Regions from separate parts of the Rhizobium binae genome, predicted to be linked through region 2. Evidence: predicted binding sites of a transcription regulator. Region 2 holds the regulator's gene; each other region holds the start of a gene.
The links. Region 2 encodes PhoB, which activates phosphate uptake and scavenging genes when phosphate is short. Its sites were predicted from a motif close to TGTCATNNANCTGTCAT; they were not measured.
Positions count from the first base shown of each region.

Region 1 (9,819 bases), 1.7 Mb from region 2:
CTTCATCAAGCACGAGATAGCGCACCGTGGTCAGGGTGATGGCGCGACGATTGACGAGATCAAGCAGGCGGCCGGGCGTAGCGACCAGAACATCGGTGCCTTTTTCCAGCTGAAGCTGCTGTTTGTTGATCGAGACGCCGCCAACGACGACGTTGATGCGCAGCGGCGATTTGCGGATGAATTTCTTCAGGTTGTCGGCGATCTGGTTCACCAGTTCGCGGGTCGGCGCCAGGATAAGCGTCCGCGTCGTGCGGTTGTCTGGGCGACGCTCGTCGGCAAGCAGCTTTTCGATGAGCGGCAGGCCGAAGGCGGCGGTCTTGCCGGTGCCGGTCTGGGCAAGGCCAATCAGATCTCGGCCCTGGAGGAGAAGGGGGATGGCCTGTTCCTGGATCGGCGTCGGCGTTTCGATGCCGAGCTGGAACAAGGTGGCGACGATCGGCTTGGAGACACCAAGCGATTCAAAATTAGTCAAGGCATAACCTTTCGGGGCGCCACAACGACTATGGCCGGAACGCACCATGCGATCCGGTTTCATTCTGGCGTCAAGAACCCCGCGTGAAGTGGGAACTTGCAAGTTGGAAAAAGCTTTCCAGCGCTTCTGGCCGCTGATGGGAGTGCGGCGCTTTATCGAAATGCGCTTTTGTCCCTTCTTCCTGCGTTTCGTATTTTTTAGCAGGGGCACGCTCACGCGGCGGCCGGAAGGGTGAAAGCTGAGCCGCATTTGGGCTAATTCACTCACAAAGTCAAGTGCGGCGCACAAAAAGCCTTAACCGGCATCCATCGACGGCATTCTGAGGACGAAGCTTTCCGATGCGCTTTCGGCACCGTTGACGAGGATGGCGATGCGATGTTCGCCGGGATAATAGCGCCGGGTCGTGATCGGTCGAATGGCGTGGCGGCGCTCGATCGCCTGGCTCTGGCCGGGAGCCAGCGTGATCGTCTTGCACTTGAAGACCTTGGGCGACAGCGAGCCGTCAGCCTTCACATGGTGGATGGCATAGTCGATCATCACCGATTGCGCGGCTTCGCCGCCATTGGTCATCCGCATTGCGAAATCCAGCCCTTCGCCGAACACCACCTCACCGTTCAGGAGGCGCAGTTCGCATGCGAGCGAGGCCGCGGAGCCGAAGCCGAAATTCGCGAGCGCCTGTGCGTGGCCGTTCTTCAGGAGCGTGCGCGAGGCATGTTTCAGCAGCCGGCGGCGCTCGGGTGAAGCGTCCTCGATCTGGCCGGCGATGAAGGCGGCAACCATATCCGGATGATCCTTGGCAATATCGTTCAGGCTGTTGGCGACGGAGCGGCGCACATAATCTTCCGGATCGTCCATCAATGCGCTCAGGATCGGCAGGATCGGCGCCGGATTCCTGACGAGCTGCGTCAGGCGCATGGCCCAAGGCAGGCGCGGCCGCGTTCCCTCGCTCGCCAGTCGGCGCACATGCTGGTCGGGATCATCGACCCAGCCGGAAATAATGGCGAGCGAGCGCTGCTGGTCGCGATGGATGAAGGGACGAATACCGAATTCGGCGGTGAAATGCGGCGTCAGCGCCTTGAGGAGGTCGAGGCCGAGTTCAAAATGATCGAGGCCGCGCGCAGCGATGAACTGATTGATCGGCAGCAGCATCCAGCCGGTCAGCCCGGGCTTGCCTGATGCAGGCAGGCTTGCCTTCAGGATGGCGGCTGCGTCGCTAAAGTCCTCGGGAAGCGTCACAAACAGCGCGTCGCGGATCAGCGCCGCGCGTTCCATCAGTTCCAGCGCCACGAGGCCGTCGGTCGCGAGCTTCACGAAATGGGCCTTATCGAAGGACGGCGCGTGGGCGGCGAGGCGATCGGCTATGTCGCCGACCAGCGCCTCATGCAGCAGGTTTTTGAGCGGCTCCGGCATGCTGATCCTCCCTCTGAGGGGAGGTTTGGACCGGCGCCGCCGGGAGGTCAAGCGGCGCCGGATGCCGAAGCTCTATTCAGGGCATACTTTGACGCGATAGGGCTCGCCCCAGCGATCGTGCCGCCATTCGATATGGCAATAGTGCGGCCGGTAATAGGTCCCATAGACGGGATAAGGGCGATAGACGGGGTAGGCCGGATAAACGGGGTAGGCGGGGCGGGCGGCCTCCGACAACAGAGCGCCGCCGACGACGCCGGCGGCAAGGCCGCCCCAGAAGGCATCGCGTGGATGGGCATCGGCAGTGGTGGCAGTGGCGAGGGAGGCGCCGGCAAGGGTCAGCGCGATCAGGCCCGTCGCCATGGTCTTATGAAGAACGGACATGCTATTTTCCTTGATTTGGATTGGCTTCCATAAAGCCATGCTCAGACTCCCCCCGGAACGCGGCGGCGCGATGGCAACGCAAGCGCTTGCCGCATTAAATTTTCGTCATGATTTGAAGGGATCCCGAGTGAACGAGGCGCTGATTGAGACTTGTCGATGCGTCACAGATGATTGAGTCCTTTCAATCCCCGGCGAGCTCGGACTGCCGATCGAAGTTATTTCAGATCATCAAGCCGGCGTGCAAAATTTCACTGCGCAAATTTATGGTTAAAACCTTATTAAAAGCCTTGGCGTTATAGTCTTTGTCGTTGATATTTCATTCATTGCGGGAGCGACAATTTTTTGAAATCAGCCGGGGACATATTGGAGTTGGCTTGCCGCCGGATCGCCGATCTGGACACCCCAGCCTATGTCAAGAACAGCGAGCTGCGCTATGTCGCAGTCAACGAGGCCTATGCCAAGTTCCTCGGCCGAGAGATTTCCGACTTCATCGGCAGGCGCAGCCGCGAACTGTTCGACCGGCCCGAAGAAGAGGATCGCGAGGACAAGGAGCGCCGCGCGCTGGTGTTCGGCACCGAGGAAAACGCCATCTGTTTCGATGCCGAGGGTCTTGGCCACGAGCGCATTCATGTCGAAAGCTTCTCGCCGTCGCCGGAGCGGGTCTATGTGCTCGGGATCTTTGAAGCCCGCGAGCGTCGCGTCGTTGCCGGCAGGGAGGCCGCAGACAGCTCTCAGGCTGTAAACGATTCCGGAATTGCCGCCGATCTCGCCCAGGTGCGCGACGCGCTGGAAAATCTCGGTCACCCGATCGGCATCTTTGCACCGGACGGACGCCCGCTGGTCGTCAACGCAGCCTATCGCAACGGCGCGACGACTGTGGCCGCCGGCGATTGGGCCTGGGGTGAAAGCGTCAGCGAACTCGACGCGCTGCGCACCGTGCTGGAGGATCTGCCGGTTGCCGTCTTCGTACGCGACGACAAGCATCGCCTGATCTATGCCAACAAATATTACGAGACCTTCAGTGGCCGAGCCCGCGCCGAGTATCTGGGAATGACCGAACACGAGATGTTCGGGCCGGAAGCTGCTGAGCCGATCTACCAGGAAAACCTGCTGGCGCTCAGAGATGGCATCTCGGTGGAGCTCGAGAGCGAGATGCCGAGCACAGGCGGCCACGTCTATCCCGTCATCTCGCGCGTCAACCGCGTCGTCACGGTGGATGGGCGAACCTATGTCGTCGGCTCCTTTTCCGACATCTCGCCGCTCAAGGAGCGCGAGAAGGCGCTGATCGACTCGCGCAAGCAGGAAGAAGTGCTTCATCGGGATATCGAGAGCATCCTGCGTTCGCTGCCGATCGGCGTGCTGATCCTCGATAACGACCACCGGATCATCTACGTCAACGAAGAATTCTACAGCATCTGGGAGCTGCCGCGCGAGGATCGTTTCGACGGGCGCCCGTTCATCGATGTCATCCGCCGCAACCATGAGCTTGGCCGCTATGACGGGACGCGAACCCCGGAAGAGCTCTATGCCTTTCGCAAGCACTTGTTCGAAGCGGACGAGCCGGAGCCGATCGAGGTCGGCTGGACCGGTGGAAAATCGGTTATCTTCGACAGCCGCCGCATCTCCAACGACCGGATCCTGCTGACCTATGCCGATATTTCGGCGGTGCGCGAGCGGGAAAAGGAAATTCACGAGACCCGCGCCGCGCTGGAGCGGGTCGGTGAAATGATGCGCGATGCCACGCACGCCATGTCGCAGGGACTTGCCATCGTTCAGGACGGCATCATCAAGATGTCCAACGAGGCGATGGCCGATATCCTGCAGATCCCGCCGCATTATATCGAGGCCGGACAAGGCTGGCTCGACATGTTCGAGTTCTGCGCGGCGCGCGGCGATTTCCATGATGCGGCGGACGAGATCCTGCAGGAGTGGCGCGCCAGTATCGCGGCGAGGCAGCCGATATCCACCGTCTTCCATGTCGGCGGCGAGCGCTGGGTGAATATGGACGCGACGGTCAGCACGGGACAGCATTGGGTGGCGCTGTTTACCGATGTCACCGAGCTCAAGAGCCGCGAGGAGGAATTGCGTGAGCTGCTGTCGCGCGCCGAAGCGGCCGACCGCGCCAAGTCCGAATTCCTCGCCAATATGAGCCATGAGATCCGCACGCCGATGAACGGCGTGCTCGGCATGGCGGAGCTGCTGGCGAAGACCAATCTCGACACGCGCCAGAAAACCTTCATCGATATTATCGTCAAATCGGGCAACGCGCTGCTGACGATCATCAACGATATTCTCGACTTCTCGAAGATCGATGCCGGGCAGATGAAGCTGCGCAAAGCGGCTTTCGATATCACTGAAGCGGTGGAGGATGTGGCGACCCTTCTCTCCTCGCATGCCGCCGAGAAGAACATCGAGCTTCTGGTGCGGGCCGCACCCGACCTGCCCGCCGCCGTGATCGGCGATGCCGGCCGTTTCCGCCAGATCGTCACCAATCTCGTCGGCAACGCGGTCAAGTTCACCGAGCGTGGCCATGTCTTCGTCGATGTCGGCTTCGAGACCGGCGCCGGCGGTGAGATCATGGCGAGCGTCCGTATCGAGGATACGGGTATCGGTATCCCTGAGGAAAAGCTGGAGTCGGTGTTCGACAAGTTCTCGCAGGTCGATGCTTCCTCGACCCGGCGGCATGAGGGAACAGGCCTCGGACTGGCGATCACGGCCGGGCTCGTCGACCTCTTCGGCGGATATATGAAAGTCGAGAGCCAATGGGGCAAGGGCTCGGTCTTCACCGTCAATCTGCCCTTTGCAGTGGCGGCTGCCCGCCTGGAGCCGAAGCCGCTGCCGATCAACGTGCAGGGCGCGCGCATGCTCGTCGTCGATGACAATGAGGTGAACAGGCGCATCCTCACCGAGCAGCTTTCGCTCTGGGGCTTCGACGGCGTAGCCGCCGAGGGCGGCGGCACCGGCCTTGCGATCCTGGAAGCGGCGGCCGATCTCGGCGTCACCGTCGATGCCGTCATACTCGACTATCACATGCCCGACATGAACGGCGCCGATGTCGCCCGCCGGCTGCGCGCCGATCCCCGCTTCGTCGAGCTGCCGATCATCTTCCTGACCTCAATGGACATCTCGGGCACGGAAAAGGAGTTCGCGGCGCTGAACGGCCAGGCGCATCTGATGAAGCCGGCGCGCGCCAACGTGCTGCGCAACACCGTTGTCGAGGTGGTTCGCGCCCGGCGCGTGAAGCAGGCTTCGCGGGCCGAAATCACCCGCCTGCAGACCGAAACGGCCATGCTGGCGCCGGCCCCTGTGCCAGCACCGCAGAAGCGGGCGGCTGAATTCGTCGACGTGCTTGTCGCCGAAGACAACGAGGTCAACCAGATCGTCTTCACCCATATCCTGCAGTCGACGGGGCTTTCCTTCCTTGTTGTCAATAACGGGCAGCAGGCTGTTTCCGCCTGGGAGAGCCACACGCCACGCATCATCATGATGGATGTCTCGATGCCCGTCATGAACGGCCATGAGGCGACCCGGATGATCCGCGAACGGGAAAAGGGGCAGGGCCATCGGGTGCCGATCATTGGCGTCACCGCCCATGCGCTGGAAAGCGACCGGGAGCTCTGCCTCGACGCCGGCATGGACGACTATATGTCGAAGCCGATCAGCCCCGAGCTACTGGAAGAGAAGATCCGGCAATGGCTCGGCAAGGACGACCGGCAGGCGGAACGTACGAGCTACTGATCTCCAGCGACGAATGCCGATAAGCTTTAGCCGGCAGGCGCCTTGACGCCGCAGAGCATCTCGCGCTTGCCGGCGAAACCCTTGCGGCGTTCCACGGCAAAGCCTGCCGCTATGAGATTGCGGCGTACGAAGCCGGCCGCGGCATAGGTGGCGAAGGTGCCGCCGGCGGCGGTCCTTTTGTTGACCTCACGCATCAGTTCTTCCGACCACATGTCGCCGTTGCGCGACGGGGCGAAGCCATCGAGATACCAGGCGTCGAAGCCGGGTTTTGCCGCGGTGACGCCGTCAAGCGCCCGGCCGCAGACGACGCTGAGCCGCGTCTGGTCGTCGAGGTCGAGCGAGACGATGCCATCTGGCGTTTGCGGCCAGGCCACTGTCAGCGCTTCGCGCTCGGCATCGATCTCTGGCCAGTGCGAGAGCGCCCGGCCGATGTCTTCGCCGCGCATCGGGTGGAGTTCGAAGGAGATGAAATGCAGCTGCTGGCCGGCGGCGCGGTGCTGCTTCCATCGCCGCCAGGTCTCGGCGAAGTTCAGGCCGGTGCCGAAGCCGAGTTCGCCGATGACGAACGTCTGCCGCCCGCTCCAACGCTCGGGCAGGCCGTTGCCGGCGAGGAAGACGTGACCGCATTCCAGCCGGCCATCGGTCTGACAATAAAAATGATCGCCAAAGGCTGTGGAATAAGGCATATCGCCGTCGCGCCATTCGAGCGGCTGCGACGCGCCCGCGCCAATCTGATCAGGGTTCACGTCTGTCATGGGAAAAGCCGATAGTCCTCAGCCGGTCTCAGGTCAATCATCCTGCGAATTGCTGATCGTCGGCGGCGGCATCATGGGTCTTTGGGCGGCCGTCCATGCCGAGCGTCGCGGCATCGGCACGGTCATTGCCGACGCCGGCAGATTGGGTGGATGCGCGAGCGGCGGCCTGCTCGGCGCGCTGATGCCGCATATGCCGGACCGGTGGTCCGAGAAGAAGCAGTTCCAGTTCGATTCGCTGGTGTCGCTCGAAGCCGAGATCGCTGCGCTGGAAGCAGAGACCGGGCTCTTGGCCGGCTACCGCCGCTCGGGACGATTGATCCCGCTGCCGAAGCCGCATCTTAACAAGATAGCACAGGGCCATTCCGAGGACGCCGAGCGCCATTGGCGGGCCGGCGCACACCGCTTTCATTGGCATGTGCTCGACAGTCCGCCGGTTAGCGGCTGGGTCGAGGACTCTGCGGGCGAGAGCGGCTTCGTGCACGATACGCTTGCCGCGCGCGTCGCACCCCGCATGCTGATCGCGGCGCTCGTCGCTTTCCTGCGGCGGGCAAAACATGTGCGCATCGTCGAACATGCAACGGTTGCCTCTCTCGATCCCGATCGCGGCACGGCTGCGATCGGCGGCGAAAGCGTGGTTTTCGATCACTGCATGCTGGCTGCCGGCCACCAGTCTTTCCCGTTGCTCGATGCGCTGACACCAGGGCTGAAACAGCCGCTCGGCCAGCCGGTCAAGGGACAGGCGGCGCTGCTGAAAGCCGATATCGACCCGGCCTTGCCGACGATCTTCCTCGACGGGCTCTACATTGTCGCGCATGAGGGCGGATATGCGGCGATCGGCAGCACCAGCGAGAACCGTTTCGATGACCCCGCCTCGACCGACGCTCAGCTCGACGGGCTGATCGAGATGGCGCGCGGCATTGCGCCAGCGCTTCGCAACGCGCCGGTTGTCGAACGCTGGGCCGGGCTTCGGCCGAAGGCGATCGATCGCGATCCGATGATCGGCCGTCATCCCGGCCATCCGCGGCTCGTCGCATTGACCGGCGGATTCAAGGTCAGCTTCGGCTTGGCGCACCGGCTGGCGGAAGCGGCGGTTTGCATCGCAGGCGATACAGATTGCGAATTATTGCTACCGGAAAGCTTTGCGATTTCAAGCCATATCGCTGTGGCTTCACGTTAAACGTGAATTCGATACAGCTTCGTTTCGTTATTCTGTCATGCAAATCACCTATCTGCTTGCGCATCGATAGCACCGGAGATCATCGGCGCTCCCTATCCTTGATGGAGGAAATTGCATGCGCTATGCCATTTGCTTCACGCCTCCGGCGAGCGATCCGCTGTCGCTTGTGGCCGCCAATTGGCTTGGACGAAACGTATTTTCGGGCGATATGCTTGAGCCTCCGGCCGTCCGCGGCCTCGGCATTCACGAGATCGCCTTCCATACCGCCGTGCCGCGGCGCTATGGTTTCCACGGCGTTCTAAAGGCGCCTTTCCATCTGTCGGGCGATATGTCCGAATCGCAACTCCTGCGCGATCTCATGCGTTTTGCCGGGACACTCGCTCCGTTCCAGATTTCACGTCTCGAAATAGCCCGGCTCGGCAGCTTCTATAGCCTGATGCCGAGCGCTCCTTGTGAGCAGATCGAGTATCTCGCTTCGGCAATCGTCCAGGAGTTCGATCGCTACCGCGCGCCGCTCAGCGAGGCCGACATAGAGCGCAGCGACCCGGATGGATTGTCGGCGGCCCAATTCGCCAATCTGCATCGTTGGGGCAATCCTTATGTCATGGACGAGTTCCGCTTCCATATGCCGGTGACAGGCTCCATCAACGCGATCGACATGCCCCGTATTGAATCGGCGCTGCGGACGATCTTCGCGCCCGTCCTCAAGGAGCCGGTGATGGTTTCGAACGTCGCTTTGATGATCGAAGAGGGCACCGGTGGTCCCTTCCGCGTCCACTCGCTGCATCCCATGGGTAAGGTCAGCGCGCGCAGGATCGCTTGACCACGCGTCAAGCTAAGTAATTGTGTAGAGGCGATAAATTCAGCCGCGCAGTTTCCGTCTCGACATTCCGGCTGCGGATGATACCGTTCCCCGTCTTTTCAGAAGGTGATTTGATGGTATCCGAGACTTATCCGCGCAATCTCGTCGGCTACGGGCGTAAGACGCCCGATCCGAAATGGCCGGGCGCGGCACGCGTTGCCGTGCAATTCGTCATCAATTACGAGGAGGGTGGCGAAAGCTCGATCCTCGACGGCGATCCCGGGTCCGAAAACCTGCTGTCGGAGATCGTCGGCGCAGCCGCCTGGCCGGGGCAGCGCAATCTCAACATGGAATCGATCTACGAATATGGCTCGCGCGCCGGCTTCTGGCGGCTCTGGCGGATGTTCACCAATCTCAAGGTGCAGGCGACCGTCTACGGCGTGACGCTGGCGATGGCCCGAAACCCCGAGGCCGTCGCGGCGATGAAGGAGGCGGGCTGGGAGATTGCCAGCCATGGCTACCGCTGGCTCGAATACAAGGATTTCCCCGAGGATCTCGAGCGCAAGCATATTCTCGAAGCCGTGCGCCTGCACACCGAACTGACCGGCGAGCGGCCCTACGGCATGTATCAGGGCAAGCCCTCCGACAATACACTGCGGCTGGTGCAGGAGGAGGGCGGTTTCCTCTATTCTTCCGATTCCTATGCCGACGACCTGCCTTACTGGGTGAAGGGCGTCGACGGGAAGCCCTTCCTGATCATTCCCTATACGCTCGAAACCAACGACATGCGGTTTGCCACGCCGCAGGGCTTCAATGCCGGCGATCAGTTCTTCACCTATCTGAAGGATGCTTTCGACACGCTTTACGAGGAAGGCAAGGCGGGCAGCCCTAAGATGATGTCGGTCGGCCTGCATTGCCGTCTCGTCGGGCGTCCAGGCCGGGCGGCGGCGCTCAAACGCTTCATCGAATATGTGCTGAAGCACGACAAGGTCTGGATTCCGCGTCGCATCGAGATTGCCGAACATTGGCACAAGCACCATCAGCCGGACGCGCTCTGATGCTGTCGCGCGACGATTTCGTTTCC
Region 1 covers NZ_CP071604.1:3,347,668-3,357,486, reverse strand. Annotated here, with positions in the region: gene J2J99_RS16500 (DEAD/DEAH box helicase) at 1-520, opposite strand, end outside; gene J2J99_RS34490 (hypothetical protein) at 576-707, shown strand; gene J2J99_RS16495 (DNA alkylation repair protein) at 767-1,882, opposite strand; gene J2J99_RS16490 (hypothetical protein) at 1,955-2,263, opposite strand; gene J2J99_RS16485 (response regulator) at 2,606-6,001, shown strand; gene mnmC2 (tRNA (5-methylaminomethyl-2-thiouridine)(34)-methyltransferase MnmC2) at 6,028-6,756, opposite strand; gene J2J99_RS16475 (NAD(P)/FAD-dependent oxidoreductase) at 6,755-7,933, shown strand; gene J2J99_RS16470 (DUF1045 domain-containing protein) at 8,049-8,756, shown strand; gene puuE (allantoinase PuuE) at 8,870-9,793, shown strand; gene uraD (2-oxo-4-hydroxy-4-carboxy-5-ureidoimidazoline decarboxylase) at 9,793-9,819, shown strand, end outside.
Region 1: the regulator PhoB is predicted to act here: its motif matches at 7,956-7,972, upstream of J2J99_RS16470 (DUF1045 domain-containing protein).

Region 2 (9,819 bases):
ATGACTTTGCCGGCGCGGCGTCTCGATGCCGCGCCGGCACTGCCTTGCGTCCGGGCGTGCCGGGATACGCGGGGCTGGAATTCCTTCTCCAATGGTTGGAAGCCGAAGGCGGTTCGATGAACCGCCGGGCTTTATGGGGGCTGCGGGCCTGGGGACGTAACGAATGAGCACATCCGTCATACTTCTGTGCCTTGTGGTAATCGGCGCCGCCGCCTATCTGGTCGCGCGCAGCCGTGCCGCGGCACTTGCCGGGGGCAGGTCCTCCGCATTGCATTCACGCCCGGCCTATTACGGCGCTTACGCTGCGATCTGGGCCGTTCTTCCCGCCCTCATCGTTCTCTGCGTCTGGCTCTCCGTGAGCCCCGGCATCATCCAGTCCTCGGTTCGCAATGCTTTCCCTGACGATGTCAAGGCCCAGGTCGCGGTCGAGCAGGATTTGAACTATTCGATGGTGGCGACGGTCGCCCGCGGCCTGACGATGCTGACTTCGGACGAAGCGGCCGCGGTCGCAAACGATCCGGCTGCCCTGCAGGCCAAGCTCAGCGAGAAGGGTGTGCCGCTCGCCGGCCAGCCGCAGCCTTACATGGTCGAGGCCGCCAAGAAGCTCAACGCCATGAGCCTGACGAGCCGCATCGCCATGACCGCGATCGTCTTCGTTCTGGCCGTTGCCGGCGCCTTCTACGCGCTGCGCGCCATCGCACCCCGCTTCCGGGCCCGTAATCGCGTTGAGCGCGTCATGCTCTGGGGTCTGCTGCTCGCCTCCTCGATCGCCATCCTGACGACGATCGGCATCGTGCTGTCCATGCTGTCGGAAGCCACACGCTTCTTTGCAGTCGTTCCCGCCGGCGATTTCTTCTTCGGAACCGTCTGGGATCCGCGCTTTGCCGGCGCCGGCAGCTCTTCCTTCGGTCAGTTCGGCCTGATCCCGCTGCTGATGGGCACGCTCTATATCGGCCTGGTCGCCATGCTGGTCGCCGTACCGGTCGGCCTTTTCGCCGCCATCTACATGGCCGAGTACGCCTCGCCAAAGGTGCGCGGCGTTGCCAAGCCCCTTCTCGAGGTGCTCGCCGGCATTCCGACGATCGTCTACGGCTTCTTCGCCCTCGTCACCGTCGGCCCCTTCCTGCGCGATTTCTCGGCTCAGATCAGCGGCTTGCTCTCCGGCAACTATACCAACTTCATCCAGGCGCAGAGCGTTCTGACCGCTGGCATCGTCATGGGCATCATGCTCATCCCCTACGTCTCCTCGCTGTCGGACGACATCATCACCGCTGTGCCGCAGGCTCTGCGTGACGGTTCGCTCGGTCTCGGCGCCACCCGCTCCGAAACCATCAAGAGGGTGGTCCTGCCGGCAGCCCTTCCGGGCATCGTCGGCGCGCTGCTGATGACCGCCTCGCGCGCCATCGGCGAAACCATGATCGTCGTGCTGGCCGCCGGTGTCGCGGCGCGCATTCAGATCAACCCCTTCGAGCCGATGACGACGGTGACCGTCAAGATCGTCAACCAGCTGACGGGCGACCTCGAGTTCACCTCCCCGCAGACGCTGGTTGCCTTTGCTCTTGGCATCACGCTGTTCTGCATCACGCTTTGCCTCAATATCTACGCGCTCTACATCGTGCGCAAATACCGGGAGCAGTACGAATGACGGATATTGTTTCTCCCACAACAGGCGTCACCATCTCCAAGGCGCCGGCGCGCCGCGATATCGGCATCAAGCGCCGCTACGCCGCCGAGCGCCGGTTCCAGGCCTATGGCATCGCCGCCATTTCCTTCGGCCTTGTCTTCCTTTTCATCCTGCTGTGGACGGTGATCGGCAAAGGCTATACCGCCTTTCAGCAGACCGCGATCACCCTGCCGATCGAATTCACCGAGAAGACGATCGACCCCAGCAACAAGCGGGCGGCCGACCCTTCGGTGCTGATCGCGGCCAATTACCCGGTTCTCCTGCGCGACGCGATCGTCAAGCAGCTGGATATCAACGCCTCGAGCAAGCCTGACGTGCGCGATGCATCCGCCATGCTCTCCAAGAGCGCGCCGATCCAGCTGCGCGACATGGTCGTCGCCGATCCCTCGCTCATCGGCAAGACGGTCAATGTCTCGCTGCTCGCCGACGCCAATATCGACAGTGCCAACAAGGGCCAGATCGATCTCTCCGTCGACGAGAAGAACCGCAAGGTCAATGACAAGCAGCTGACTTGGATGAACCAGCTGAAGGCGAACGGCGCTCTCCACAAGCAGTTCAACACCGGCCTCTTCGTCAACGGCAACTCCAGCCGTCCGGAGGCTGCCGGCCTCGGCGTCGCCCTCATCGGCTCGCTCTACCTGATGCTGATCGTGCTGGCGCTGTCCCTGCCCATCGGGGTTGCCGCCTCGATCTACCTCGAGGAGTTCGCGCCGAAGAACAAGCTGACGGACCTGATCGAGGTCAACATCAACAACCTCGCCGCCGTGCCCTCCATCGTCTACGGTCTGCTCGGCCTTTCCGTCTTCATCAACTTCGTAGGCCTGCCGCGCTCGGCCTCGCTGGTTGGCGGCCTGGTGCTGGCGCTGATGACCTTGCCGACGATCATCATCGCCACGCGCGCGGCCCTGCGCGCCGTGCCGCCCTCGATCCGCGCCGCAGCCTTGGGTCTCGGCGCCTCGAAGATGCAGATGGTGTTCCACCATGTCCTGCCGCTTGCCATGCCCGGCATCCTCACCGGCACGATCATCGGCCTGGCGCACGCGCTCGGCGAAACCGCGCCGCTGCTCCTGATCGGCATGGTCGCCTTCGTCGCCAACGTGCCGGCGACACCGCTCGATCCCTCGACGGCCCTGCCGGTGCAGGTCTATATGTGGGCGAACGAGGCCGAACGTGCCTTCGTGGAACGTACTTCGGGTGCCATCATCGTCCTGCTTCTGTTCCTGATCATCATGAACATGGGCGCCATTCTCTTGCGTCGTCGCTTCGAGCGCCGCTGGTAAACGGAGTTAAACATCATGAACATGTTGACGGAAGCTGCAGTTGAAAAGGCGCTGGATCAGAAGATGAGCAACGTCCCGTATAAAATGATCGGACAGGATGTCTCGGTTTACTACGGCGAAAAGCGGGCGCTTTTCGATGTGAACCTGAACATCCGCGAAAACACCGTAACCGCGCTGATCGGCCCTTCGGGCTGCGGCAAGTCGACCTTCCTGCGAAGCCTCAACCGCATGAACGACACGATCGAGGGCTGCCGCGTCACCGGCAAGATCACCCTCGACGGCGACGATATCTATGATCCTGACATTGACGTCGTCGAACTGCGCGCCCGCGTCGGCATGGTCTTCCAGAAGCCGAACCCGTTCCCGAAGTCGATCTATGAAAACGTCTCCTACGGCCCGCGCATCCATGGACTGGCCAAATCGAAGGCCGATCTCGACCAGATCGTCGAGACCAGCCTGCAGCGCGCCGGCCTCTGGAACGAGGTCAAGGATCGCGTCCATGAATCCGGCACCGGCCTCTCCGGCGGTCAGCAACAGCGCCTGTGCATTGCCCGCGCCGTCGCCGTCAGCCCTGAGGTCATCCTGATGGACGAGCCCTGCTCGGCGCTCGACCCGATCGCCACCGCCAAGGTCGAGGAGTTGATCCACGAGCTGCGCGAGAACTACACGATCGTCATCGTCACCCACTCCATGCAGCAGGCGGCGCGCGTGTCGCAGCGCACCGCCATGTTCCACCTCGGCAACCTCGTCGAGGAGAACGACACCGACAAGATGTTCACCAATCCGGACGATCCGCGCACCCAGGACTACATCATGGGTCGCTTCGGCTGATTGCGGTTATCCGAAGCCTTCCCGTTATTCGAGGACAAAGCCCCATGGCATCGACACATATTTATTCTGCCTATGATGATGATCTGAAGTTCCTGTCCAGGCGGATTTCCGAGATGGGCGGCCTGGCCGAGCAGATGGTCGCCGAATCCGTCCGGGCGCTGGTCAACGGTGATACCGCGCTGGCGCAGAAGGTCATTTCCGACGATGTGATCCTCGATCACACCGAGCGCGAGATCGGCGACAAGGCGATCGTCACCATCGCCCGCCGCCAGCCGATGGCCTCGGACCTGCGCGAAATCATGGGTTCGATCCGCATCGCCGCCGATCTCGAACGCGTCGGCGACCTCGGCAAGAACACCGCCAAGCGCGTCATCGCCGTGCAGAGCACCGGCGTTCCCCGCAAGCTCGCCCGCGGTCTCGAGCACCTGTCCGAGCTGGCGCTTGTCCAGCTCAAGGAAGTGCTCGACGTCTATACGACGCGCGCCGCCGACAAGGCGAATGCCATCCGCGAACGCGACAACGAGATCGACGCGATGTACACGTCGCTGTTCCGCGAACTCCTGACCTATATGATGGAAGATCCGCGCAACATCACGAGCTGCACGCATCTTCTGTTCTGCGCCAAGAACATCGAGCGCATCGGCGACCACGCGACCAATATCGCCGAAACGATCTACTACATGGCGACCGGCGCCCAGCCGGAAGGCGACCGTCCGAAGGACGACAGCGCCAACACCGTCGGTGCCGCCACGGAATAACCGTGCCGAACCAGCCCATTGCGTGCGCGCCCGTCCGGGCGCGCAAAGCGGTCGCAGCCAATTTCTGATTTTGCGCGGGATCCCTTGCTTAAATCATTCCCGGTTTAAGGATCGTGCGCGAGGAGACGGACACGCATGATCCCGAGAGTTGCAGTTGTTGAAGACGAAGAGGCCCTCAGCGTGCTTCTCCGCTATAATCTCGAAGCGGAAGGCTTCGAGGTCGATACCATCCTGCGCGGCGACGAGGCCGAGATCAGGCTTCAGGAGCGCACGCCCGATCTCCTGATCCTCGATTGGATGCTGCCCGGCGTCTCCGGCATCGAGCTCTGCCGGCGCCTGCGCATGCGGCCGGAAACCGAGCGGCTGCCGATCATCATGCTGACGGCGCGCGGCGAGGAGAGCGAGCGGGTCCGCGGGCTGTCCACCGGCGCCGACGATTACGTCGTCAAGCCGTTCTCGACCCCCGAACTCGTCGCCCGCGTCAAGGCCATGCTGCGCCGTGCCCGCCCGGAGGTGCTGTCCTCGGTGCTGAAATGCGGCGATATAGAGCTCGACCGCGAAACCCATCGCGTCCATCGCAAGAGCCGCGAAGTTCGCCTCGGCCCGACCGAATTCCGCCTCTTGGAATTCCTGATGTCGTCGCCGGGCCGCGTCTTCTCCCGCTCGCAGCTGCTCGACGGCGTCTGGGGCCACGACATCTATGTCGACGAACGCACCGTTGACGTCCATGTCGGCCGCCTGCGCAAGGCCTTGAACTTCTCCAACATGCAGGACGTCATCCGCACCGTCCGCGGCGCCGGCTATTCGATGGAAGCCTGAGGCTGAGGGAGTGTGGGGTTGGCGTTCCGCCGGTGCAGCCTTTCCCAGGCCTTCATCGCACCGGCGCGGCGTATGAGCGGGCACCAGCTCACCTCTGTCATCCAGGCACCACCTCTCCTCCGTCATCCCAGGGCTTGACCCTGGGATCCATGCGGCTGGCGCTGCGGGAGGAGCGATGGCATTCAACTGCAGGGAAATTATCGAAGCCGGGTGCCTGGTTGTGGATCCCAGGGTCAAGCCCTGGGATGACGGAGTGTGGGTTGGCGTTCTCGCCAAACGCACCGCTGACGTAGCTTGTGAAGCGGCGCTTCTGCCGTAACTTCATCGCGCCGGCGAGGCTTATGCGTCTAGGCACCACCTCTCCTCTGTCATCCCAGGGGCCTGACCCTCGGATCCATGCGAAGAGCACGAGAGAAGCCGCAGCCCGAATTCGCACAGCGTCGAGGAAAAACCTACAGCTTCCCACTCCAACCAATAAAAAACGGGCCACTCGGCCCGTCTTCTGCATTCTGACGATGGCGTGGCCGCTCAGCTGACCCGCGCCGCCGCCCGGCGGCGTTCGTTGATCGGCTGGTAGGCGAGCTTCTGATGATAGCTGCAATAGGGCGAATTGTCAGGAGATTCACAGCCGCAGAAGTGGAAATCGTCCTTGAGCGGATCGCCGACCGGCCATTTGCAGGTGCGTTCGGTCAGTTCGGTCAGGCCGAGGCGGCGGGAAATCGGAACGACCACGTTGCCGGCCGGCACATATTCCATGTCCTCGACCGCATCGACCTCGATCTCCTCCTTCAGCATCGTTGCGCCCTGCTGGCGGGTCACGGTGCGGGTGGTGATCCGCGAGGCGTAGCTCGGCGCGCGCGGCGTCGATGTCTGGCGCTTCGGCGTGCGCGCCGCCGTCGCCGTGCCGCCGGCCTTGGCACGGCCCGGCAGGCTCAGCCGGTGCACCTTGCCGATAACGGCGTTTCGGCTCACGCCGCCAAGCTGTGCCGCGATCTGGCTGGCGCTCAGCCCTTCGGACCACAGCTTCTTGAGTTTCTCGACCCGCTCGTCTGTCCAGTTCATGCCCTGTCTCCACCTTCTGCGTTGGTGATGGCAGAATCCCTCACCGTTGTCCCGGAAGCCTCCGAAACAGGAAACGCCTGATCAATTTTGGTGACTAGTTCCGCCGCATGCAGTCTAGTAATTGAACTTTAACCTAGTGTGAGCCTGACTCCGTGACAAGAGTCGCGGGAATCCGGATGAATCGAATTCGGAGTTTTCCCCAACTTGCTGCCTGTGCGTGTCATTTCTGCAATAATGCCTGTTGAAGGCCGGAAATGCCGCTGTACAAGCTTGCTGCATGCGCTAAGGGCGCAGTTTTGTTGACATTGCAGCGCGAAGAGGAAATAGTGCTGGTCGCCGCCGCAAGGCGGCATTTTTGATTTTTCGGGCCTGGTTTTCTTAGCCGGAGTCCGGTGATTGACAACGCTGATCGGGAGACCCGCGCCATGGCAGAAGCCGCGCCGCTTTATGACACCTATTCTCGTGCCCCGTTGCGGTTCGAGCGAGGCGAGGGCGTGTGGCTGATCACCGAAAGCGGCGAGCGTTATCTCGATTTCGGCGCCGGCGTCGCCGTCACGTCGGTCGGCCACGGCAATCCGCATGTGGTCGCCGCCCTGAAGGAGCAGGCCGACAAGGTCTGGCACCTCTCCAACATCTATGAGATCCCCGGCCAGGAGCGCCTGGCCAAACGCCTGACGGACGCCACTTTCGCCGACAAGGTGTTCTTCACCAATTCCGGTGCCGAGGCTCTCGAATGCGCGATCAAGACGGCGCGCCGCTATCAGTTTTCCAAGGGCCATCCCGAGCGCTTCCACATCATCACGTTTGAAGGCGCCTTCCATGGGCGCACGCTTGCGACGATCGCCGCCGGCGGCCAGGAGAAATATCTCGAAGGCTTCGGCCCCAAGGCGCCGGGTTTCGATCAGGTGCCGTTCGGCGATATCGAAGCGGTCCGCGCCGCGGTCACCGATGCGACGGCGGCAATTCTCATCGAGCCGGTGCAGGGCGAGGGCGGCGTACGTCCCGCCACCCCCGAATTCATGAAGGCGCTGCGCCAGATCTGCGACGAGAACGGCCTGCTGCTGATCCTCGACGAGGTCCAGACCGGCGTCGGCCGCACCGGCAAACTCTTCGCTCATGAATGGTCGGGCATCACGCCCGACATCATGGCTGTCGCCAAGGGCATCGGCGGCGGTTTCCCGCTCGGCGCCTGCCTTGCCACCGCGGAGGCCGCCTCCGGCATGAAAGCCGGCACCCATGGTTCGACCTATGGCGGCAATCCGCTGGCCATGGCCGTCGGCAGCGCCGTGCTCGATGTCATTCTCGCCGACGGCTTCCTCCAGCAGGTGCGCGATGTCGCGTTGGTCTTCCGCCAGGGGCTCGCCTCGCTGAAGGACCGTTATCCCGATGTGATCGAAGAAATCAGAGGCGAGGGCCTGCTGCTCGGCGTCAAGGCGGCCGTTCCCTCGACCGAACTGCTGCAGGCGATCCGCGCCGCGCATCTCCTCGGCGTGCCGGCCGGCGACAACGTCATCCGCCTGCTTCCGCCGCTGGTCGTCACCGCCGAAGAAGCCCGCGAGGGTCTCGCCCGCCTCGAACGCGCCGCCGAGAGCATCCGCGCCGCCAAGGTCAAGAAAACGGCTTGAAGGATTGGCGCCTGCGGGCGCACGACAGGTAAGAACATGGCTCCTAAACATTTTCTCGATCTCTCGGCGGTCACATCTGCCGACCTCAGAACCATCATGAACGACGCGTTGGCCCGCAAGCAGGCCTTCAAGGCCGGCCAGGGCGACAAGCCGCTCGCCGGCAAGATGCTGGCGATGATCTTCGAAAAGCCGTCGACGCGCACCCGCGTCTCCTTCGACGTCGGCATGCGCCAGCTTGGCGGCGAAACGCTGTTTCTATCAGGCACCGAAATGCAGCTCGGCCGCGCCGAGACGATCGGCGACACTGCCAAGGTGCTGTCGCGATATGTCGATGCGATCATGATCCGCACCACCGAGCATTCGAGGCTCCTGGAGCTTGCCGAACATGCGACCGTACCCGTGATCAATGCGCTGACGGATGATACCCATCCCTGCCAGATCATGGCCGACATCATGACCTTCGAAGAGCATCGCGGCCCGATCAAGGGCAAGACCATCGCCTGGACCGGTGACGGCAACAATGTGCTGCATTCGCTGGTCGAAGGTGCTGCGCGTTTCGGCTATCGCATGAACATGGCCGTACCCCTTGGTTCGGAGCCCAAGGATCACTATCTGAACTGGGCCCGCAATGAGGGCGCCGAAATCATGCTCTGCCATGATGCCGACCGTGCGGTCGAAGGCGTCGATTGCGTGGTGACCGATACCTGGGTCTCCATGAATCAGGAGCATCGGGCCCGGGGACACAACGTCTTTCAGCCTTATCAGGTCAATGCGGCCTTGATGGCCAAGGCCGGCAGCGATGCATTGTTCATGCATTGCCTGCCTGCTCATCGCGGCGAGGAAGTGACGGATGAGGTGATTGACGGCCCGCAATCCGTTGTCTTCGACGAAGCGGAAAACCGTCTTCACGCGCAGAAGTCGATTCTTGCTTGGTGCCTGGGCGCGATCTGAACCATAATCGGACGCCGCGCGTCAAAACCCGCGGCCGCGCGAGCGAAGGGCACCCTTGCTCATCGCTTGAAAACTAGGAGTAAAGCCATGGCAGAAGCTGCAGCCGCCCTCGGCCAGTTCGATTTCGCCGGCGATGACCATGTCGTCCCTTTCCAGGTGGAGGGTCTGGATGTGCGCGGCCGCGCCGTCCAGCTCGGCCCGATGCTCGATGCGATCCTCGAGCGCCATCATTATCCCACCCCCGTCGCCCGGCTGCTCGCCGAAGTCGTCGTGCTGACGGTGCTGCTCGGCACCTCGCTGAAATTCGACGGCAAGTTTACGGTGCAGACCAAGGGCGATGGCCCGGTCGATCTTCTCGTCGCCGATTTCTCGACGCCGGAAAATGTCCGCGCCTATGCCCGTTTTGATCAGGCACTGCTTGCCAAGGCGGTGGAAGCCGGTGAAACCGAGCCGGAACAGCTGCTCGGTAAGGGGGTGCTCGCCTTCACCATCGACCAGGGCAAGTTCACGCAGCCCTATCAGGGCATTGTCGCGCTTGACGGAACCTCGCTCGAGGAGATTGCCGGCGTCTATTTCCGCCAGTCGGAGCAGATCCCGACGCGCGTGCGCCTGGCCGCGGCCGAGCTCTTCGATCGCGACGATGCCGGCAAGCCCCGCCATCGCTGGCGGGCTGGCGGCCTCGTCGCCCAGTTTCTGCCGGAGGCGCCCGAACGCATGCGCCACCCGGATCTCCACGGCGGCGACGGCGACAATGGCGAGCGCCCGCATGGCGAGGACGACGCCTGGGTCGAAGCCCGCTCGCTGGTCGA
Region 2 covers NZ_CP071604.1:555,003-564,821, forward strand. Annotated here, with positions in the region: gene J2J99_RS02695 (substrate-binding domain-containing protein) at 1-1, shown strand, start outside; gene pstC (phosphate ABC transporter permease subunit PstC) at 164-1,645, shown strand; gene pstA (phosphate ABC transporter permease PstA) at 1,642-2,964, shown strand; gene pstB (phosphate ABC transporter ATP-binding protein PstB) at 2,980-3,795, shown strand; gene phoU (phosphate signaling complex protein PhoU) at 3,840-4,553, shown strand; gene phoB (phosphate regulon transcriptional regulator PhoB) at 4,689-5,372, shown strand; gene J2J99_RS02725 (hypothetical protein) at 5,470-5,727, opposite strand; gene J2J99_RS02730 (GcrA family cell cycle regulator) at 5,901-6,434, opposite strand; gene J2J99_RS02735 (aspartate aminotransferase family protein) at 6,860-8,059, shown strand; gene argF (ornithine carbamoyltransferase) at 8,096-9,010, shown strand; gene J2J99_RS02745 (Hsp33 family molecular chaperone) at 9,098-9,819, shown strand, end outside.

Region 3 (9,819 bases), on a different replicon from region 2:
TCGGCGCGACCCTCTATGATAGGGGCGTGCGGCTGGCGCTGCATACCGAGGCGCATTCGATTTTTGCCGGTGCGCGTGACGTCGATCTGATGATGCTTCTGACCGACCCCGCCTATGTGCATATGTGCCCGGACACGGCCCACATCATTGTTGCCGGCTCCGATCCCGTCCAGCTCGTCGATCGCCATCACGAGCGGATGATCATCGCCCATTGGAAGGATGCGATCGGCCCCATGCCCGCCGACACCCCGATCGACAAGCAGATCCATGATCGCCATCGCCCCTATTTCTGCGGCTTCGGCCTCGGGCGGGTCGACTGGCCAGCCTGGATCCGGCTGCTGCGCGACCGGGCCTATGAAGGCTGGGCGATCCTCGAACTCGACGCCGCGCCGGATCCCGTCCGCGACATCGCCAACGGGCTGACGCTCGTCCGGCAGGCGCTCCTGCCGATCTACCGCTGACAATCATTCCGAGAACGACAAACGCCCCGCAAAGAGGGAATTTTCAAGAGGTGGAACAATGAAGACTATGATGAAGCTCTTTCTTGCCGGCGTGGCATTCGCTGGTATCCTCGCTTCGGCCCATGCCGAGGACAAGCCGACGATCGAGATGATGTCGTCCTGGACGTCGGGCGGCGAAGCGGCGGCCTTGAATGTCATCAAGACCGAATTCGAAAAGCGCGGCGGCGTCTGGAAGGATTCTTCCATCGCCGGCTTCGGCGCGGCCGATGCCGCCTTCCAGAACCGTATCGTCGCCGGCGATGCGCCAGGCGCCAAGCAGGGCGTCATCGGTCTTGCGGCTGCGGACTTCGTCAGCCAAGGCCTTTTCAACCCGATCGGTGACGTCGCTGTCGCCGGCAAATGGGCCGAGGTCCTGCCGAAATCGATCTACGATCTCATTTCCTATGACGGCAAGGTCTATCTTGCGCCGACCGGCGCCCATGGCGAAAGCTGGGTCTTCTATTCGAAGGAAGCCTTCGGGAAGGCGGGCATCGCAGAGGAGCCCAAGAGCTGGGACGAATTCTTCGCCGATCTCGACAAGCTGAAGGCCGCCGGCATCGTTCCGGTCGCCTGGGGCGGTCAGCCCTGGCAGCAGACCAAGGTTTTCAACATGATCCTGCTCTCTCAGGTCGGGATCGACGGTTTCCTGAAGATCTATGTCGACAAGGACAAGAGCCAGGCCTCGGTCGACGGCGTCACCAAGACCCTTGAAATCCTCGGCAAGCTGCGCGGCTATGTCGACGCCGGTGCTGCCGGCCGCAATTGGAACGATGCGACGGCCATGCTGATCACCGCCAAGGCCGGCGTGCAGTTCATGGGCGATTGGGCCAAGGGCGAATTCACCGTCGCCGGAAAGGAGCCGGGCAAGGATTATGGCTGCATGATCGCGCCGGAATCGAAGGGCATGGTCTATATCGCCGACTCCCTCTGGTTCCCCAAGACCGGTAATGCCGGCACCGAAAAGGCGCAGAAACTTCTCGCCGAGGTCGTCATGGATCCGGTTGTTCAGATCGAATTCGCGCTGAAGAAAGGCGCGGTTCCCATGCGCACCGACGTCGACAAGTCGAAACTCGATGTCTGTGCCCGGAAGGGCGCGGAGCTGATGGCTGCGGGCGCGATCGTGCCGGACCAGGCGATTGTGCTGACGCCCCAGCAGGTCGGCGCGCTCGACGACTACGTCGACGAATATTGGAGCGGCGGCTCGAACGACGCAGCCTCCGCCGCCGCGAACTTCTTCGCCATTTTCGAATAGGATAGCGCTGGTGGCGTCAGTCTGATGCCGACGCCGCCGCTGCCCGCCGCCATTGTGCAGCGGCGGCGTGCTCCTTTCATCCGTCGACGAGCTGGCCGATGTCGTTCAAACGCAAGCCTAATCTTTCCGCCACCATCGCCCTGCTGCCGACATGGTTCGTCGCGGTCGCGGTCTTCATCGGCACCATGGCGTGGTCGGTCCGCCTGTCTTTCACCAATTCCACGCTCTTTCCCTCCTCGACCTATGTCGGCTTGGCGCAATATTCGAAGCTCTTCTCTTCGGCCAAATGGCTCGCATCGCTGCAGAACGTACTGATCTTCGGCGTCCTCTACGTCGCAGGCTGCCTGCTGCTCGGCTTCCTGCTCGCCGCCGCCCTCGACCGCAAGATCCGCTTCGAAAGCGCCTTCAGGACCATCTTCCTCTATCCCTACGCCATGTCCTTCGTCGTGACCGGGCTGATCTGGCAATGGATGCTCAATCCGACGCTCGGTATCCAGGCGAGTATGCGCTCGCTCGGCTGGGATAGTTTCGTCCTCGACTGGGTGGTCAATCGCGACATGGCGATCTACGCGCTGGTCCTCGCCGGCGTCTGGCAGGGTGCCGGGTTCGTCATGGTCATCGCGCTTGCCGGCATGCGCGGCATCGAGGCCGACCAATGGAAGGCGGCGCGCATCGACGGCATTCCCGTCTGGCGGATCTATGTCTCGATCATCCTGCCTCAGCTCGGGCCGGCGCTGGCGGCGGCCGGGATGCTGCTCGCCATGGGCGTGATCAAGACCTACGACATCGTCGTCGCCATGACGAATGGCGGTCCCGGCAATGCGACAGAAGTGCCGGCAAAATTCATCATGGACAATCTGTTCGGCCGCCAGAACCTCGGCCTTGCCACGGCAGGAGCGACCGTGCTCGTCCTCGGGGTCATCCTCGCGGTCGCCCCCTTTCGCTATGCGATGCACATGCGCAACAGGGCGAAGGGGGCCGCGTGATGGCCGCTCTTCATCCGAACGGCCCGAAGCCGGCACGGCTCACCGCGGGGCGCATCGGCCTCTACGCCTTCCTGGTCGTCGCCGCGCTATTCTTCCTCCTGCCGCTCTACACCATGGTCGTCACCTCGCTGAAATCGATGGACGAGATCCGGCTTGGGCAGATCTTCGCGCTGCCGTCCACGCTCGATTTCTCCGCCTGGGCGACCGCCTGGTCTGGCGCCTGCATGGGAACCGTCTGTGTCGGCATTCGCAGCGGCTTCTGGAATTCGGTGGCGATCACCCTTCCCGCGGTTGCGCTCTCGGTCTTCATCGGCGCCGTCAACGGCTATGCGCTGTCGCTCTGGCGACCGCGCGGGGCCAACCTGCTCTTCGGTCTGCTGATGGCCGGCGGTCTCATCCCCTATCAGATATTCCTCTATCCGATGGTCCGCGCGATGGCGAATATCGAGCTCTACAATTCGCTTGCCGGCATCATTCTCGTGCATGTCATCTTCGGCCTGCCGCTGGTGACGCTGCTCTTCCGCAACTATTTCGTCAGCGTGCCGGAAGAGCTCTGCAAGGCGGCGCGTGTCGATGGCGCCGGTTTCTGGCGCATCTTTTTCGAGATCATGCTGCCGATCGCCGTGGCGATGGTGGTCGTGGTTTCGATGCTGCAGTTCACCGGCATCTGGAACGACTTCCTGCTCGGCCTCGTCTTCGCCGGGCGCGACAACCTGCCGATGACCGTGCAGCTCAACAATATCGTCAACACCACGATGGGCGAGCGGACCTACAACGTCAACATGGCGGCGACGATCCTGACCGCCATCGTTCCGCTTGCCATCTATTTCCTGTCCGGCCGCTGGTTCGTGCGCGGCATCGCGGCCGGCGCCGTCAAGGGGTAACGCTTCCATGCAATCCGCCGTCTCCGTCAAGGATCTGAAGATCGCCTATGGCCACCATACGGTGATCGAAAAAATGTCGATCGATATTGCCCCGCAGGAGTTCCTGGTGCTGCTCGGACCTTCCGGCTGCGGCAAGTCCACGCTGCTGAATGCCATTGCCGGGCTGCAGGACATCGTTGCCGGCGAGATCTGGATCTCAGGCAAGAACGTCAGCTGGGAGGAGCCGAAAGACCGCGGCATCGGCATGGTCTTTCAGTCCTACGCGCTCTACCCGCGCATGTCGGTTCGCAAGAACCTCTCTTTTGGCCTTCGCGTCGCCGGTCTGCCGAAGGCCGAGATCGAGGCCCGTGTCACTCGCACGGCCGCTCTCCTTCACCTCGACACACTGCTCGACAGGCGCCCGGCCGAACTTTCCGGCGGTCAGCGCCAGCGTGTCGCCATCGGCCGGGCGCTGGTGCGCGAAGTCGATGTCTTCCTCTTCGACGAACCGCTGTCGAACCTCGACGCCAAGCTGCGCAACGAATTGCGCGTCGAGATCAAGAAGCTGCATCAGCGCCTCGGCAACACCATGATCTATGTGACTCATGATCAGGTCGAGGCCCTGACCCTTGCCGACCGCATCGCCATCATGCGCGACGGCGTCATCCAGCAGCTCGCCTCGCCGGCCGAGATCTATCGCCGGCCGGCCAACCTCTTCGTTGCCGGTTTCATCGGCGCGCCGGCGATGAACTTCGTCGAAGGTCGGATCGAGCGCGGCGACAGCGCGCCGGTCTTCCGGAGCAAGGGGCTTGCCGTCGATCTCTCCGGTTATTCCTTTCAAGCAAATGCGGCGGAAGGAGCGGCAACACTCGGCTTTCGCCCTGAGCATCTCGTGCTCGACGGGACGGCAGGCAGCCTGCCCACCATTCCCGGCCGCGTTTCCGTCGTCGAGCCGATGGGATCCGATGCTGTCGTCTGGTTCGACTGGGCCGATCAAAGCCTCTCGCTCAGGCTGATGGGCGACGTGGCCCTGCAGCCGGGCGACGCCGTGGCTCCCGGGCTCGATATTGCCAGGGCGTCGCTCTTCGGTGCCGATGGATCGCGGCTGTGATGCGCCGCCCCTTTGTTTTCTCGCAATCGCCGGCGCGCTGCGCGCCGTTTTGAGCAATCGCTCCAGGACAGGATTTGGAAAGACATGCCTGAGGTCATCTACGATGCGCTGGTGATCGGCTCCGGCGCGGCGGGTTCCTTCGCGGTCAGAGAACTGACGGCTCAGGGGCTGTCGGTGCTGCTGCTCGAAGCCGGTCCCGCCGTCGGGCCGGGGGATTTCGACCCCGCGCGCAAGAAGGCGCCCGCCAGCAGCATCAATATCTGGGAGCGTGCCCGCGCCACGATCAAGGGCCAGCCGATCCAGGCGCGCGCGGCCTTCTTTACCGAGCGCTTCAGCCACTTCTTCGTCAATGACCGCAAGAACCCCTATACGACGCCGAAGGGTGAGCCTTTCCTGTGGATTCGCGGCCGCCAGGGCGGCGGGCGTTTGCACAGTTTCGGCCGCGTTCTGCTGCGCTGGACCGACGACGATTTCAAGATTAGGTCGCGCTCGGGAAAAGGCGTGGACTGGCCGGTCTCCTATGATGAGCTCACGCCGTTCTACGACGAGGTGGAGACTTATCTCGGGCTCTACGGCAACAAGGACGATGCGCCGACCCTTCCGGACGGCATCTATGCCAAACCGGCAAGCCTGACGCCCGCCGAACAGATCTTCAAAAAGGCGGTTGAAAGCCGTTGGCCGGAGAGGCGCGTCGTTTCCTGGCGCTATATCGCGCCGGATGCCGACCGCATGCCGCGGCCGCTCCGGGAAGCCAAGGCCACCGGCCGGCTGACGGTCCGCTACGACGCCGTCGTTCGCCGCATCACCATCGATCAGAAAACCGGCCGCGCCACCGGCGCGGAGATCATCGACCGCAATACGGGAGAAGTATCGACGCCCCGGGCGGCGACGGTAGTTCTTTCCGCATCGCCGATCGAGAGCGTGCGGCTGCTTTTGAATTCAGCTTCGCCAAGACATCCTCACGGGCTCGGCAACAGCTCGGGCGTCCTCGGCCGCTATTTCATGGACCAGCTTCCCTGCCTCGCCTTCGGGTCCTTTTCGAAGGCCAAGGGCTGGGCGCCAGACGAATCCGCTCCGGCCGACCCGTTCTACAACCCGTCGGGCGGGATCTTCATCCCCCGCTTCGGCGAGGGCGATGCCGCCCGCGGCGATTTCGACTACCAGGGCAGCGTCGGCCGGGCGCCGGTCTCTGGCGACACCGATGCGCGTCTCGCCTTCTTCGGCTTCGGCCGCATGCTGCCCTATGCCAACAATCGCATCACCCTCGATGTCAGGCGCAAGGACGCCTGGAACATTCCCGTGCCGCATATCCGCTGCATCATGCAGGCGGATGAGCAGGCGCTGCTCCGCCGACAGGAGGAGACGCTGATTGCGATGATCCGGGAAGTCGGCGGCGAACTCGAATTCATCGGCTCGCCCACCGGCCTCAAGGAGATGGGCAAGGGCGCCTTCCCCGATGCCGACGCCTTCAGCCGCTTCATGTTCCGCACATGGTTCCGCAAGACCATGTGCATTGGCGCGGCAATTCATGAAACCGGCGGTGCCCGCATGGGTGAAAGCCCGGAAGCATCGGTGCTCAACCCTTATAACCAGGTCTGGGATGCGCCGAACCTGGTCGTCACCGACGCCAGCGCTTTTCCCGGCAGCGGCATCGCCGGCACGACGCTCACCGTCATGGCCCTGACGATCCGCGCCTGCCGAAACCTGGTCGACCGGTACCGGGCCGGGCAACTTTAAGGCCCGCTTGGAACGAGAGGCGCGAGTAACCGTTCAGCCCGATCAGTGGTCGTCATATAACCTTCGCACTGACATGCTCCTGTCAACAAAAGCAGGAAGGAAAAAGCCATGTCGCAGTCACATCAGGATCAGCTCAACCGGATAAAGGCCGAGATCGCCGACAGCTTCGATGAGGAGCTGGAAATGCAGATGGAGGAGGATCGGCTGGACGATCTGGTAGCCGAGGGAATGTCGGAACCGGCCGAGCAGACGCTCGAACGTAAGATCTACTTCCGCGAACTCTTCCGGCTGCAGCACGAGCTCGTGCGGCTGCAGGATTGGGTCCAGCACAAAAAGCTGAAGGTGGTAGTGCTTTTCGAGGGCCGGGATTCGGCCGGCAAGGGCGGGGCGATCAAGCGCGTGACCCAAAGGCTCAACCCGCGCGTCTGCCGAACCGTGGCACTGCCCGCTCCGACCGAACGGGAACGCCATCAATGGTATTTCCAGCGTTATGTTCCGCATCTTCCCACCGCCGGCGAGATCGTGCTCTTCGACCGCAGCTGGTACAACCGCGCCGGCGTCGAGCGCGTGATGGGGTTCTGCACCGCTGACGAACTCGAGGAGTTCTTCCGCTCGGTGCCCGAATTCGAACGGATGCTCGTCCGTTCCGGCATCGTGCTGATCAAATACTGGTTCTCGATCACCGACGAGGAACAGGAATTCCGCTTCAAGATGCGCATCCACGATCCGCTGAAGCAGTGGAAGCTTTCGCCAATGGACATGGAAAGCCGTGTACACTGGGAGGAATATACCAAGGCCAAGGAAGAAATGCTGGCGCGCACACACACCAAGGAAGCGCCCTGGTGGGTGGTGCAGGCCGTCGACAAGAAACGGGCGCGGCTGAACTGCATCGCCCATCTTCTCGAGCAGATTCCTTATGAGGATGTGCCGAAGCCGGAGATTCAGCTGCCGGATCGTATCCGTCACGCCGATTACAACAGAGCGCCCGTTCCGCCGGATATGTATGTGCCGGAGCGCTATTGAGCGCTATTGAAGGCATGGCGGACGGGTCGGCTGGCGCCACATCGATAATGCGCAGTCCGCCGGCTACGCCGCGCGCGGCGTGGCGTAGCGGCAGACCGTCTGCGGCTATCACATGCCGTCAGGCAGCGATATCGGCCATCCGGTTCAATTCCTCGATGGCCTCATCGGGCAGCACGAGGCGGGCGGCGGCGAGGTTTTCCCTGAGATGGCCGACGGAGGAAGTACCGGGGATCAGCAGAATATTCGGCGCGCGATGCAGCAGCCAGGCGAGCGCCACCTGCATCGGCGTAGCGTCGAGGCGTGCGGCGACATCGGAGAGCGTCGAAGACTGCAGCGGCGTGAATCCGCCAAGCGGGAAGAACGGCACATAGGCGGTGCCCTCATGGTCCAGATCGTCGATGAGCGGATCGTCGGCGCGAAGTGCCAGGTTATACTGGTTTTGCACGCAGACGATGTCGGTGATCCCGCGGCCTTCAGCGACCTGGCGCGAGGTGGCGTTGCTCAAGCCGACGTGGCGGACGAGACCCTGCCGCTGGAGATCGGCAAGCACCGTCAGAGGTGCTTCTATCGACCCTTCGGCCGGGCCATACACGTCGAACATGATCCTGAGGTTGACGACATCGAGCACGTCAAGGCCGAGGTTACGAAGATTGTCGTGCACTGCCTGCGTCAGCTCATCGCGCGAGAAAGCCGGAATCCACGAGCCGTCCGTGCCGCGTCTGGCGCCGATCTTGGTGACGATGACGAGATCATCGCGATAGGGTCGGAGGGCTTCACGGATGATCTGATTGGTGACGTGCGGACCGTAGAAATCGCTGGTGTCGATGTGATTGACACCGCCTGCGACCGCCTCGCGCAGCACCGCAAGCGCGGCGCCATGATCCCTGGGCGGGCCGAACACGCCGGGCCCGGCCAGTTGCATGGCGCCATAGCCAACTCGCTTGACGTTGCAGTCGCCGAGATTGAAGCTGCCGGCGTGGTCGATAATGGACATGATCTCACTCCTTTCAAGAGATGAAGCCAAGACTACGCCGTGGCGGAGCGTGTGATAATCCGGTACAATCCGTACAGGCCGTGCGGAGTGGCGAACAGTGAAAGCAGATTTGAGTGATCTCAATGCCTTTGTCGCCGTGGCGCGAGCCGGCGGTTTTCGCGAGGCGGCGCGGGCCAGCGGCGGCAGTGCCTCCTTCCTGAGCGAGGCGGTGCGGCGCCTTGAGGCTGAGCTCGGGGTCAGACTGCTCAATCGGACAACGCGCAGTGTCGTTCCGACCGAGGCGGGCAAAGGCCTGCTGGAACGGCTTGGCCCCGCGTTGACGGAGGTGGAAGCTGCGCTCGATGTGGTCAACCGATTTCGCGACAGTCCGGCTGGTTCTCTGCGGCTTAATGTGCCGGTCAGCGCGGCGCGCCTGGTGCTGCCAGCCATCGTCCCGCCATTCCTCGCCGCCTATCCCGATATTCGCCTCGAGATCGTCGCCGAAGAGAACTTCGTCGACGTGCTCGCTGCCGGATGCGATGCCGGCATCCGTTATGACGAGCGGCTGGAGCAGGATATGATCGCGATTCCGATCGGGCCGCGCCAGCAGCGCTTTGCCACTGCCGCGTCCCCCTCCTATCTCGACCGTCGTGGCCGGCCGCAACATCCGAGCGAACTGCTCGACCATGCCTGCCTGTTGGGCCGTTTTGACAGCGGTGCGCTGACGACGCCCTGGGAATATGAGCGGGACGGCGAAGTGGTGCGGGTCGAACCATCAGGACCATTGATCGTCAAAGTCGGCGGGGCGACCGATCTGTCTGTCGACGCCGCCATCGCGGGCACGGGCGTGATCAGCATATTCGAAGACTGGCTGCGCCCGCATTTCGACAGCGGCGTTCTCGAGCCCATTCTCGAACCCTGGTGGCAGCGCTTTTCCGGGCCGTTTCTCTATTATCCCGGGCGGCGACTGGTGCCCGCACCGCTCCGCGCCTTCATCGATTTCGTCAAGGCGTCAGCTAACCCGGCTTGAACGAAATTGCCCGGAGCTTAAAGCGCGTCGGGATCCTTCAGATCCGTTCCATGCGCTTTGACCCAAATCAATGAGAAACCGGATCTAAGCCTGAAAATACTTTAGATCAATGGAGGCATCGATGTACAAGCATTTGCTCATCCCCACAGATGGATCGGCCTTATCGACAGCCGCTCTCGAGAAGTCGATACGTTTTGCGAGCGAGATTGGAGCGAAAGCAACCGTTTTGACGGTCACGCAGCCGTTTAAAGTGCTTTCGCTGACGCCCGACCAGCTCGAGTTCTCACACGAAGAATATGATCGTTATGCTGGGCAGGTGGCTGATGAAATCCTCGAGCAAGCTC
Region 3 covers NZ_CP071606.1:468,361-478,179, forward strand. Annotated here, with positions in the region: gene J2J99_RS26765 (sugar phosphate isomerase/epimerase family protein) at 1-461, shown strand, start outside; gene J2J99_RS26770 (ABC transporter substrate-binding protein) at 520-1,752, shown strand; gene J2J99_RS26775 (carbohydrate ABC transporter permease) at 1,851-2,738, shown strand; gene J2J99_RS26780 (carbohydrate ABC transporter permease) at 2,738-3,622, shown strand; gene J2J99_RS26785 (ABC transporter ATP-binding protein) at 3,630-4,712, shown strand; gene J2J99_RS26790 (GMC oxidoreductase) at 4,797-6,449, shown strand; gene ppk2 (polyphosphate kinase 2) at 6,558-7,472, shown strand; gene J2J99_RS26800 (aldo/keto reductase family oxidoreductase) at 7,591-8,466, opposite strand; gene J2J99_RS26805 (LysR family transcriptional regulator) at 8,564-9,475, shown strand; gene J2J99_RS26810 (universal stress protein) at 9,597-9,819, shown strand, end outside.
Region 3: the regulator PhoB is predicted to act here: its motif matches at 6,500-6,516, upstream of ppk2 (polyphosphate kinase 2).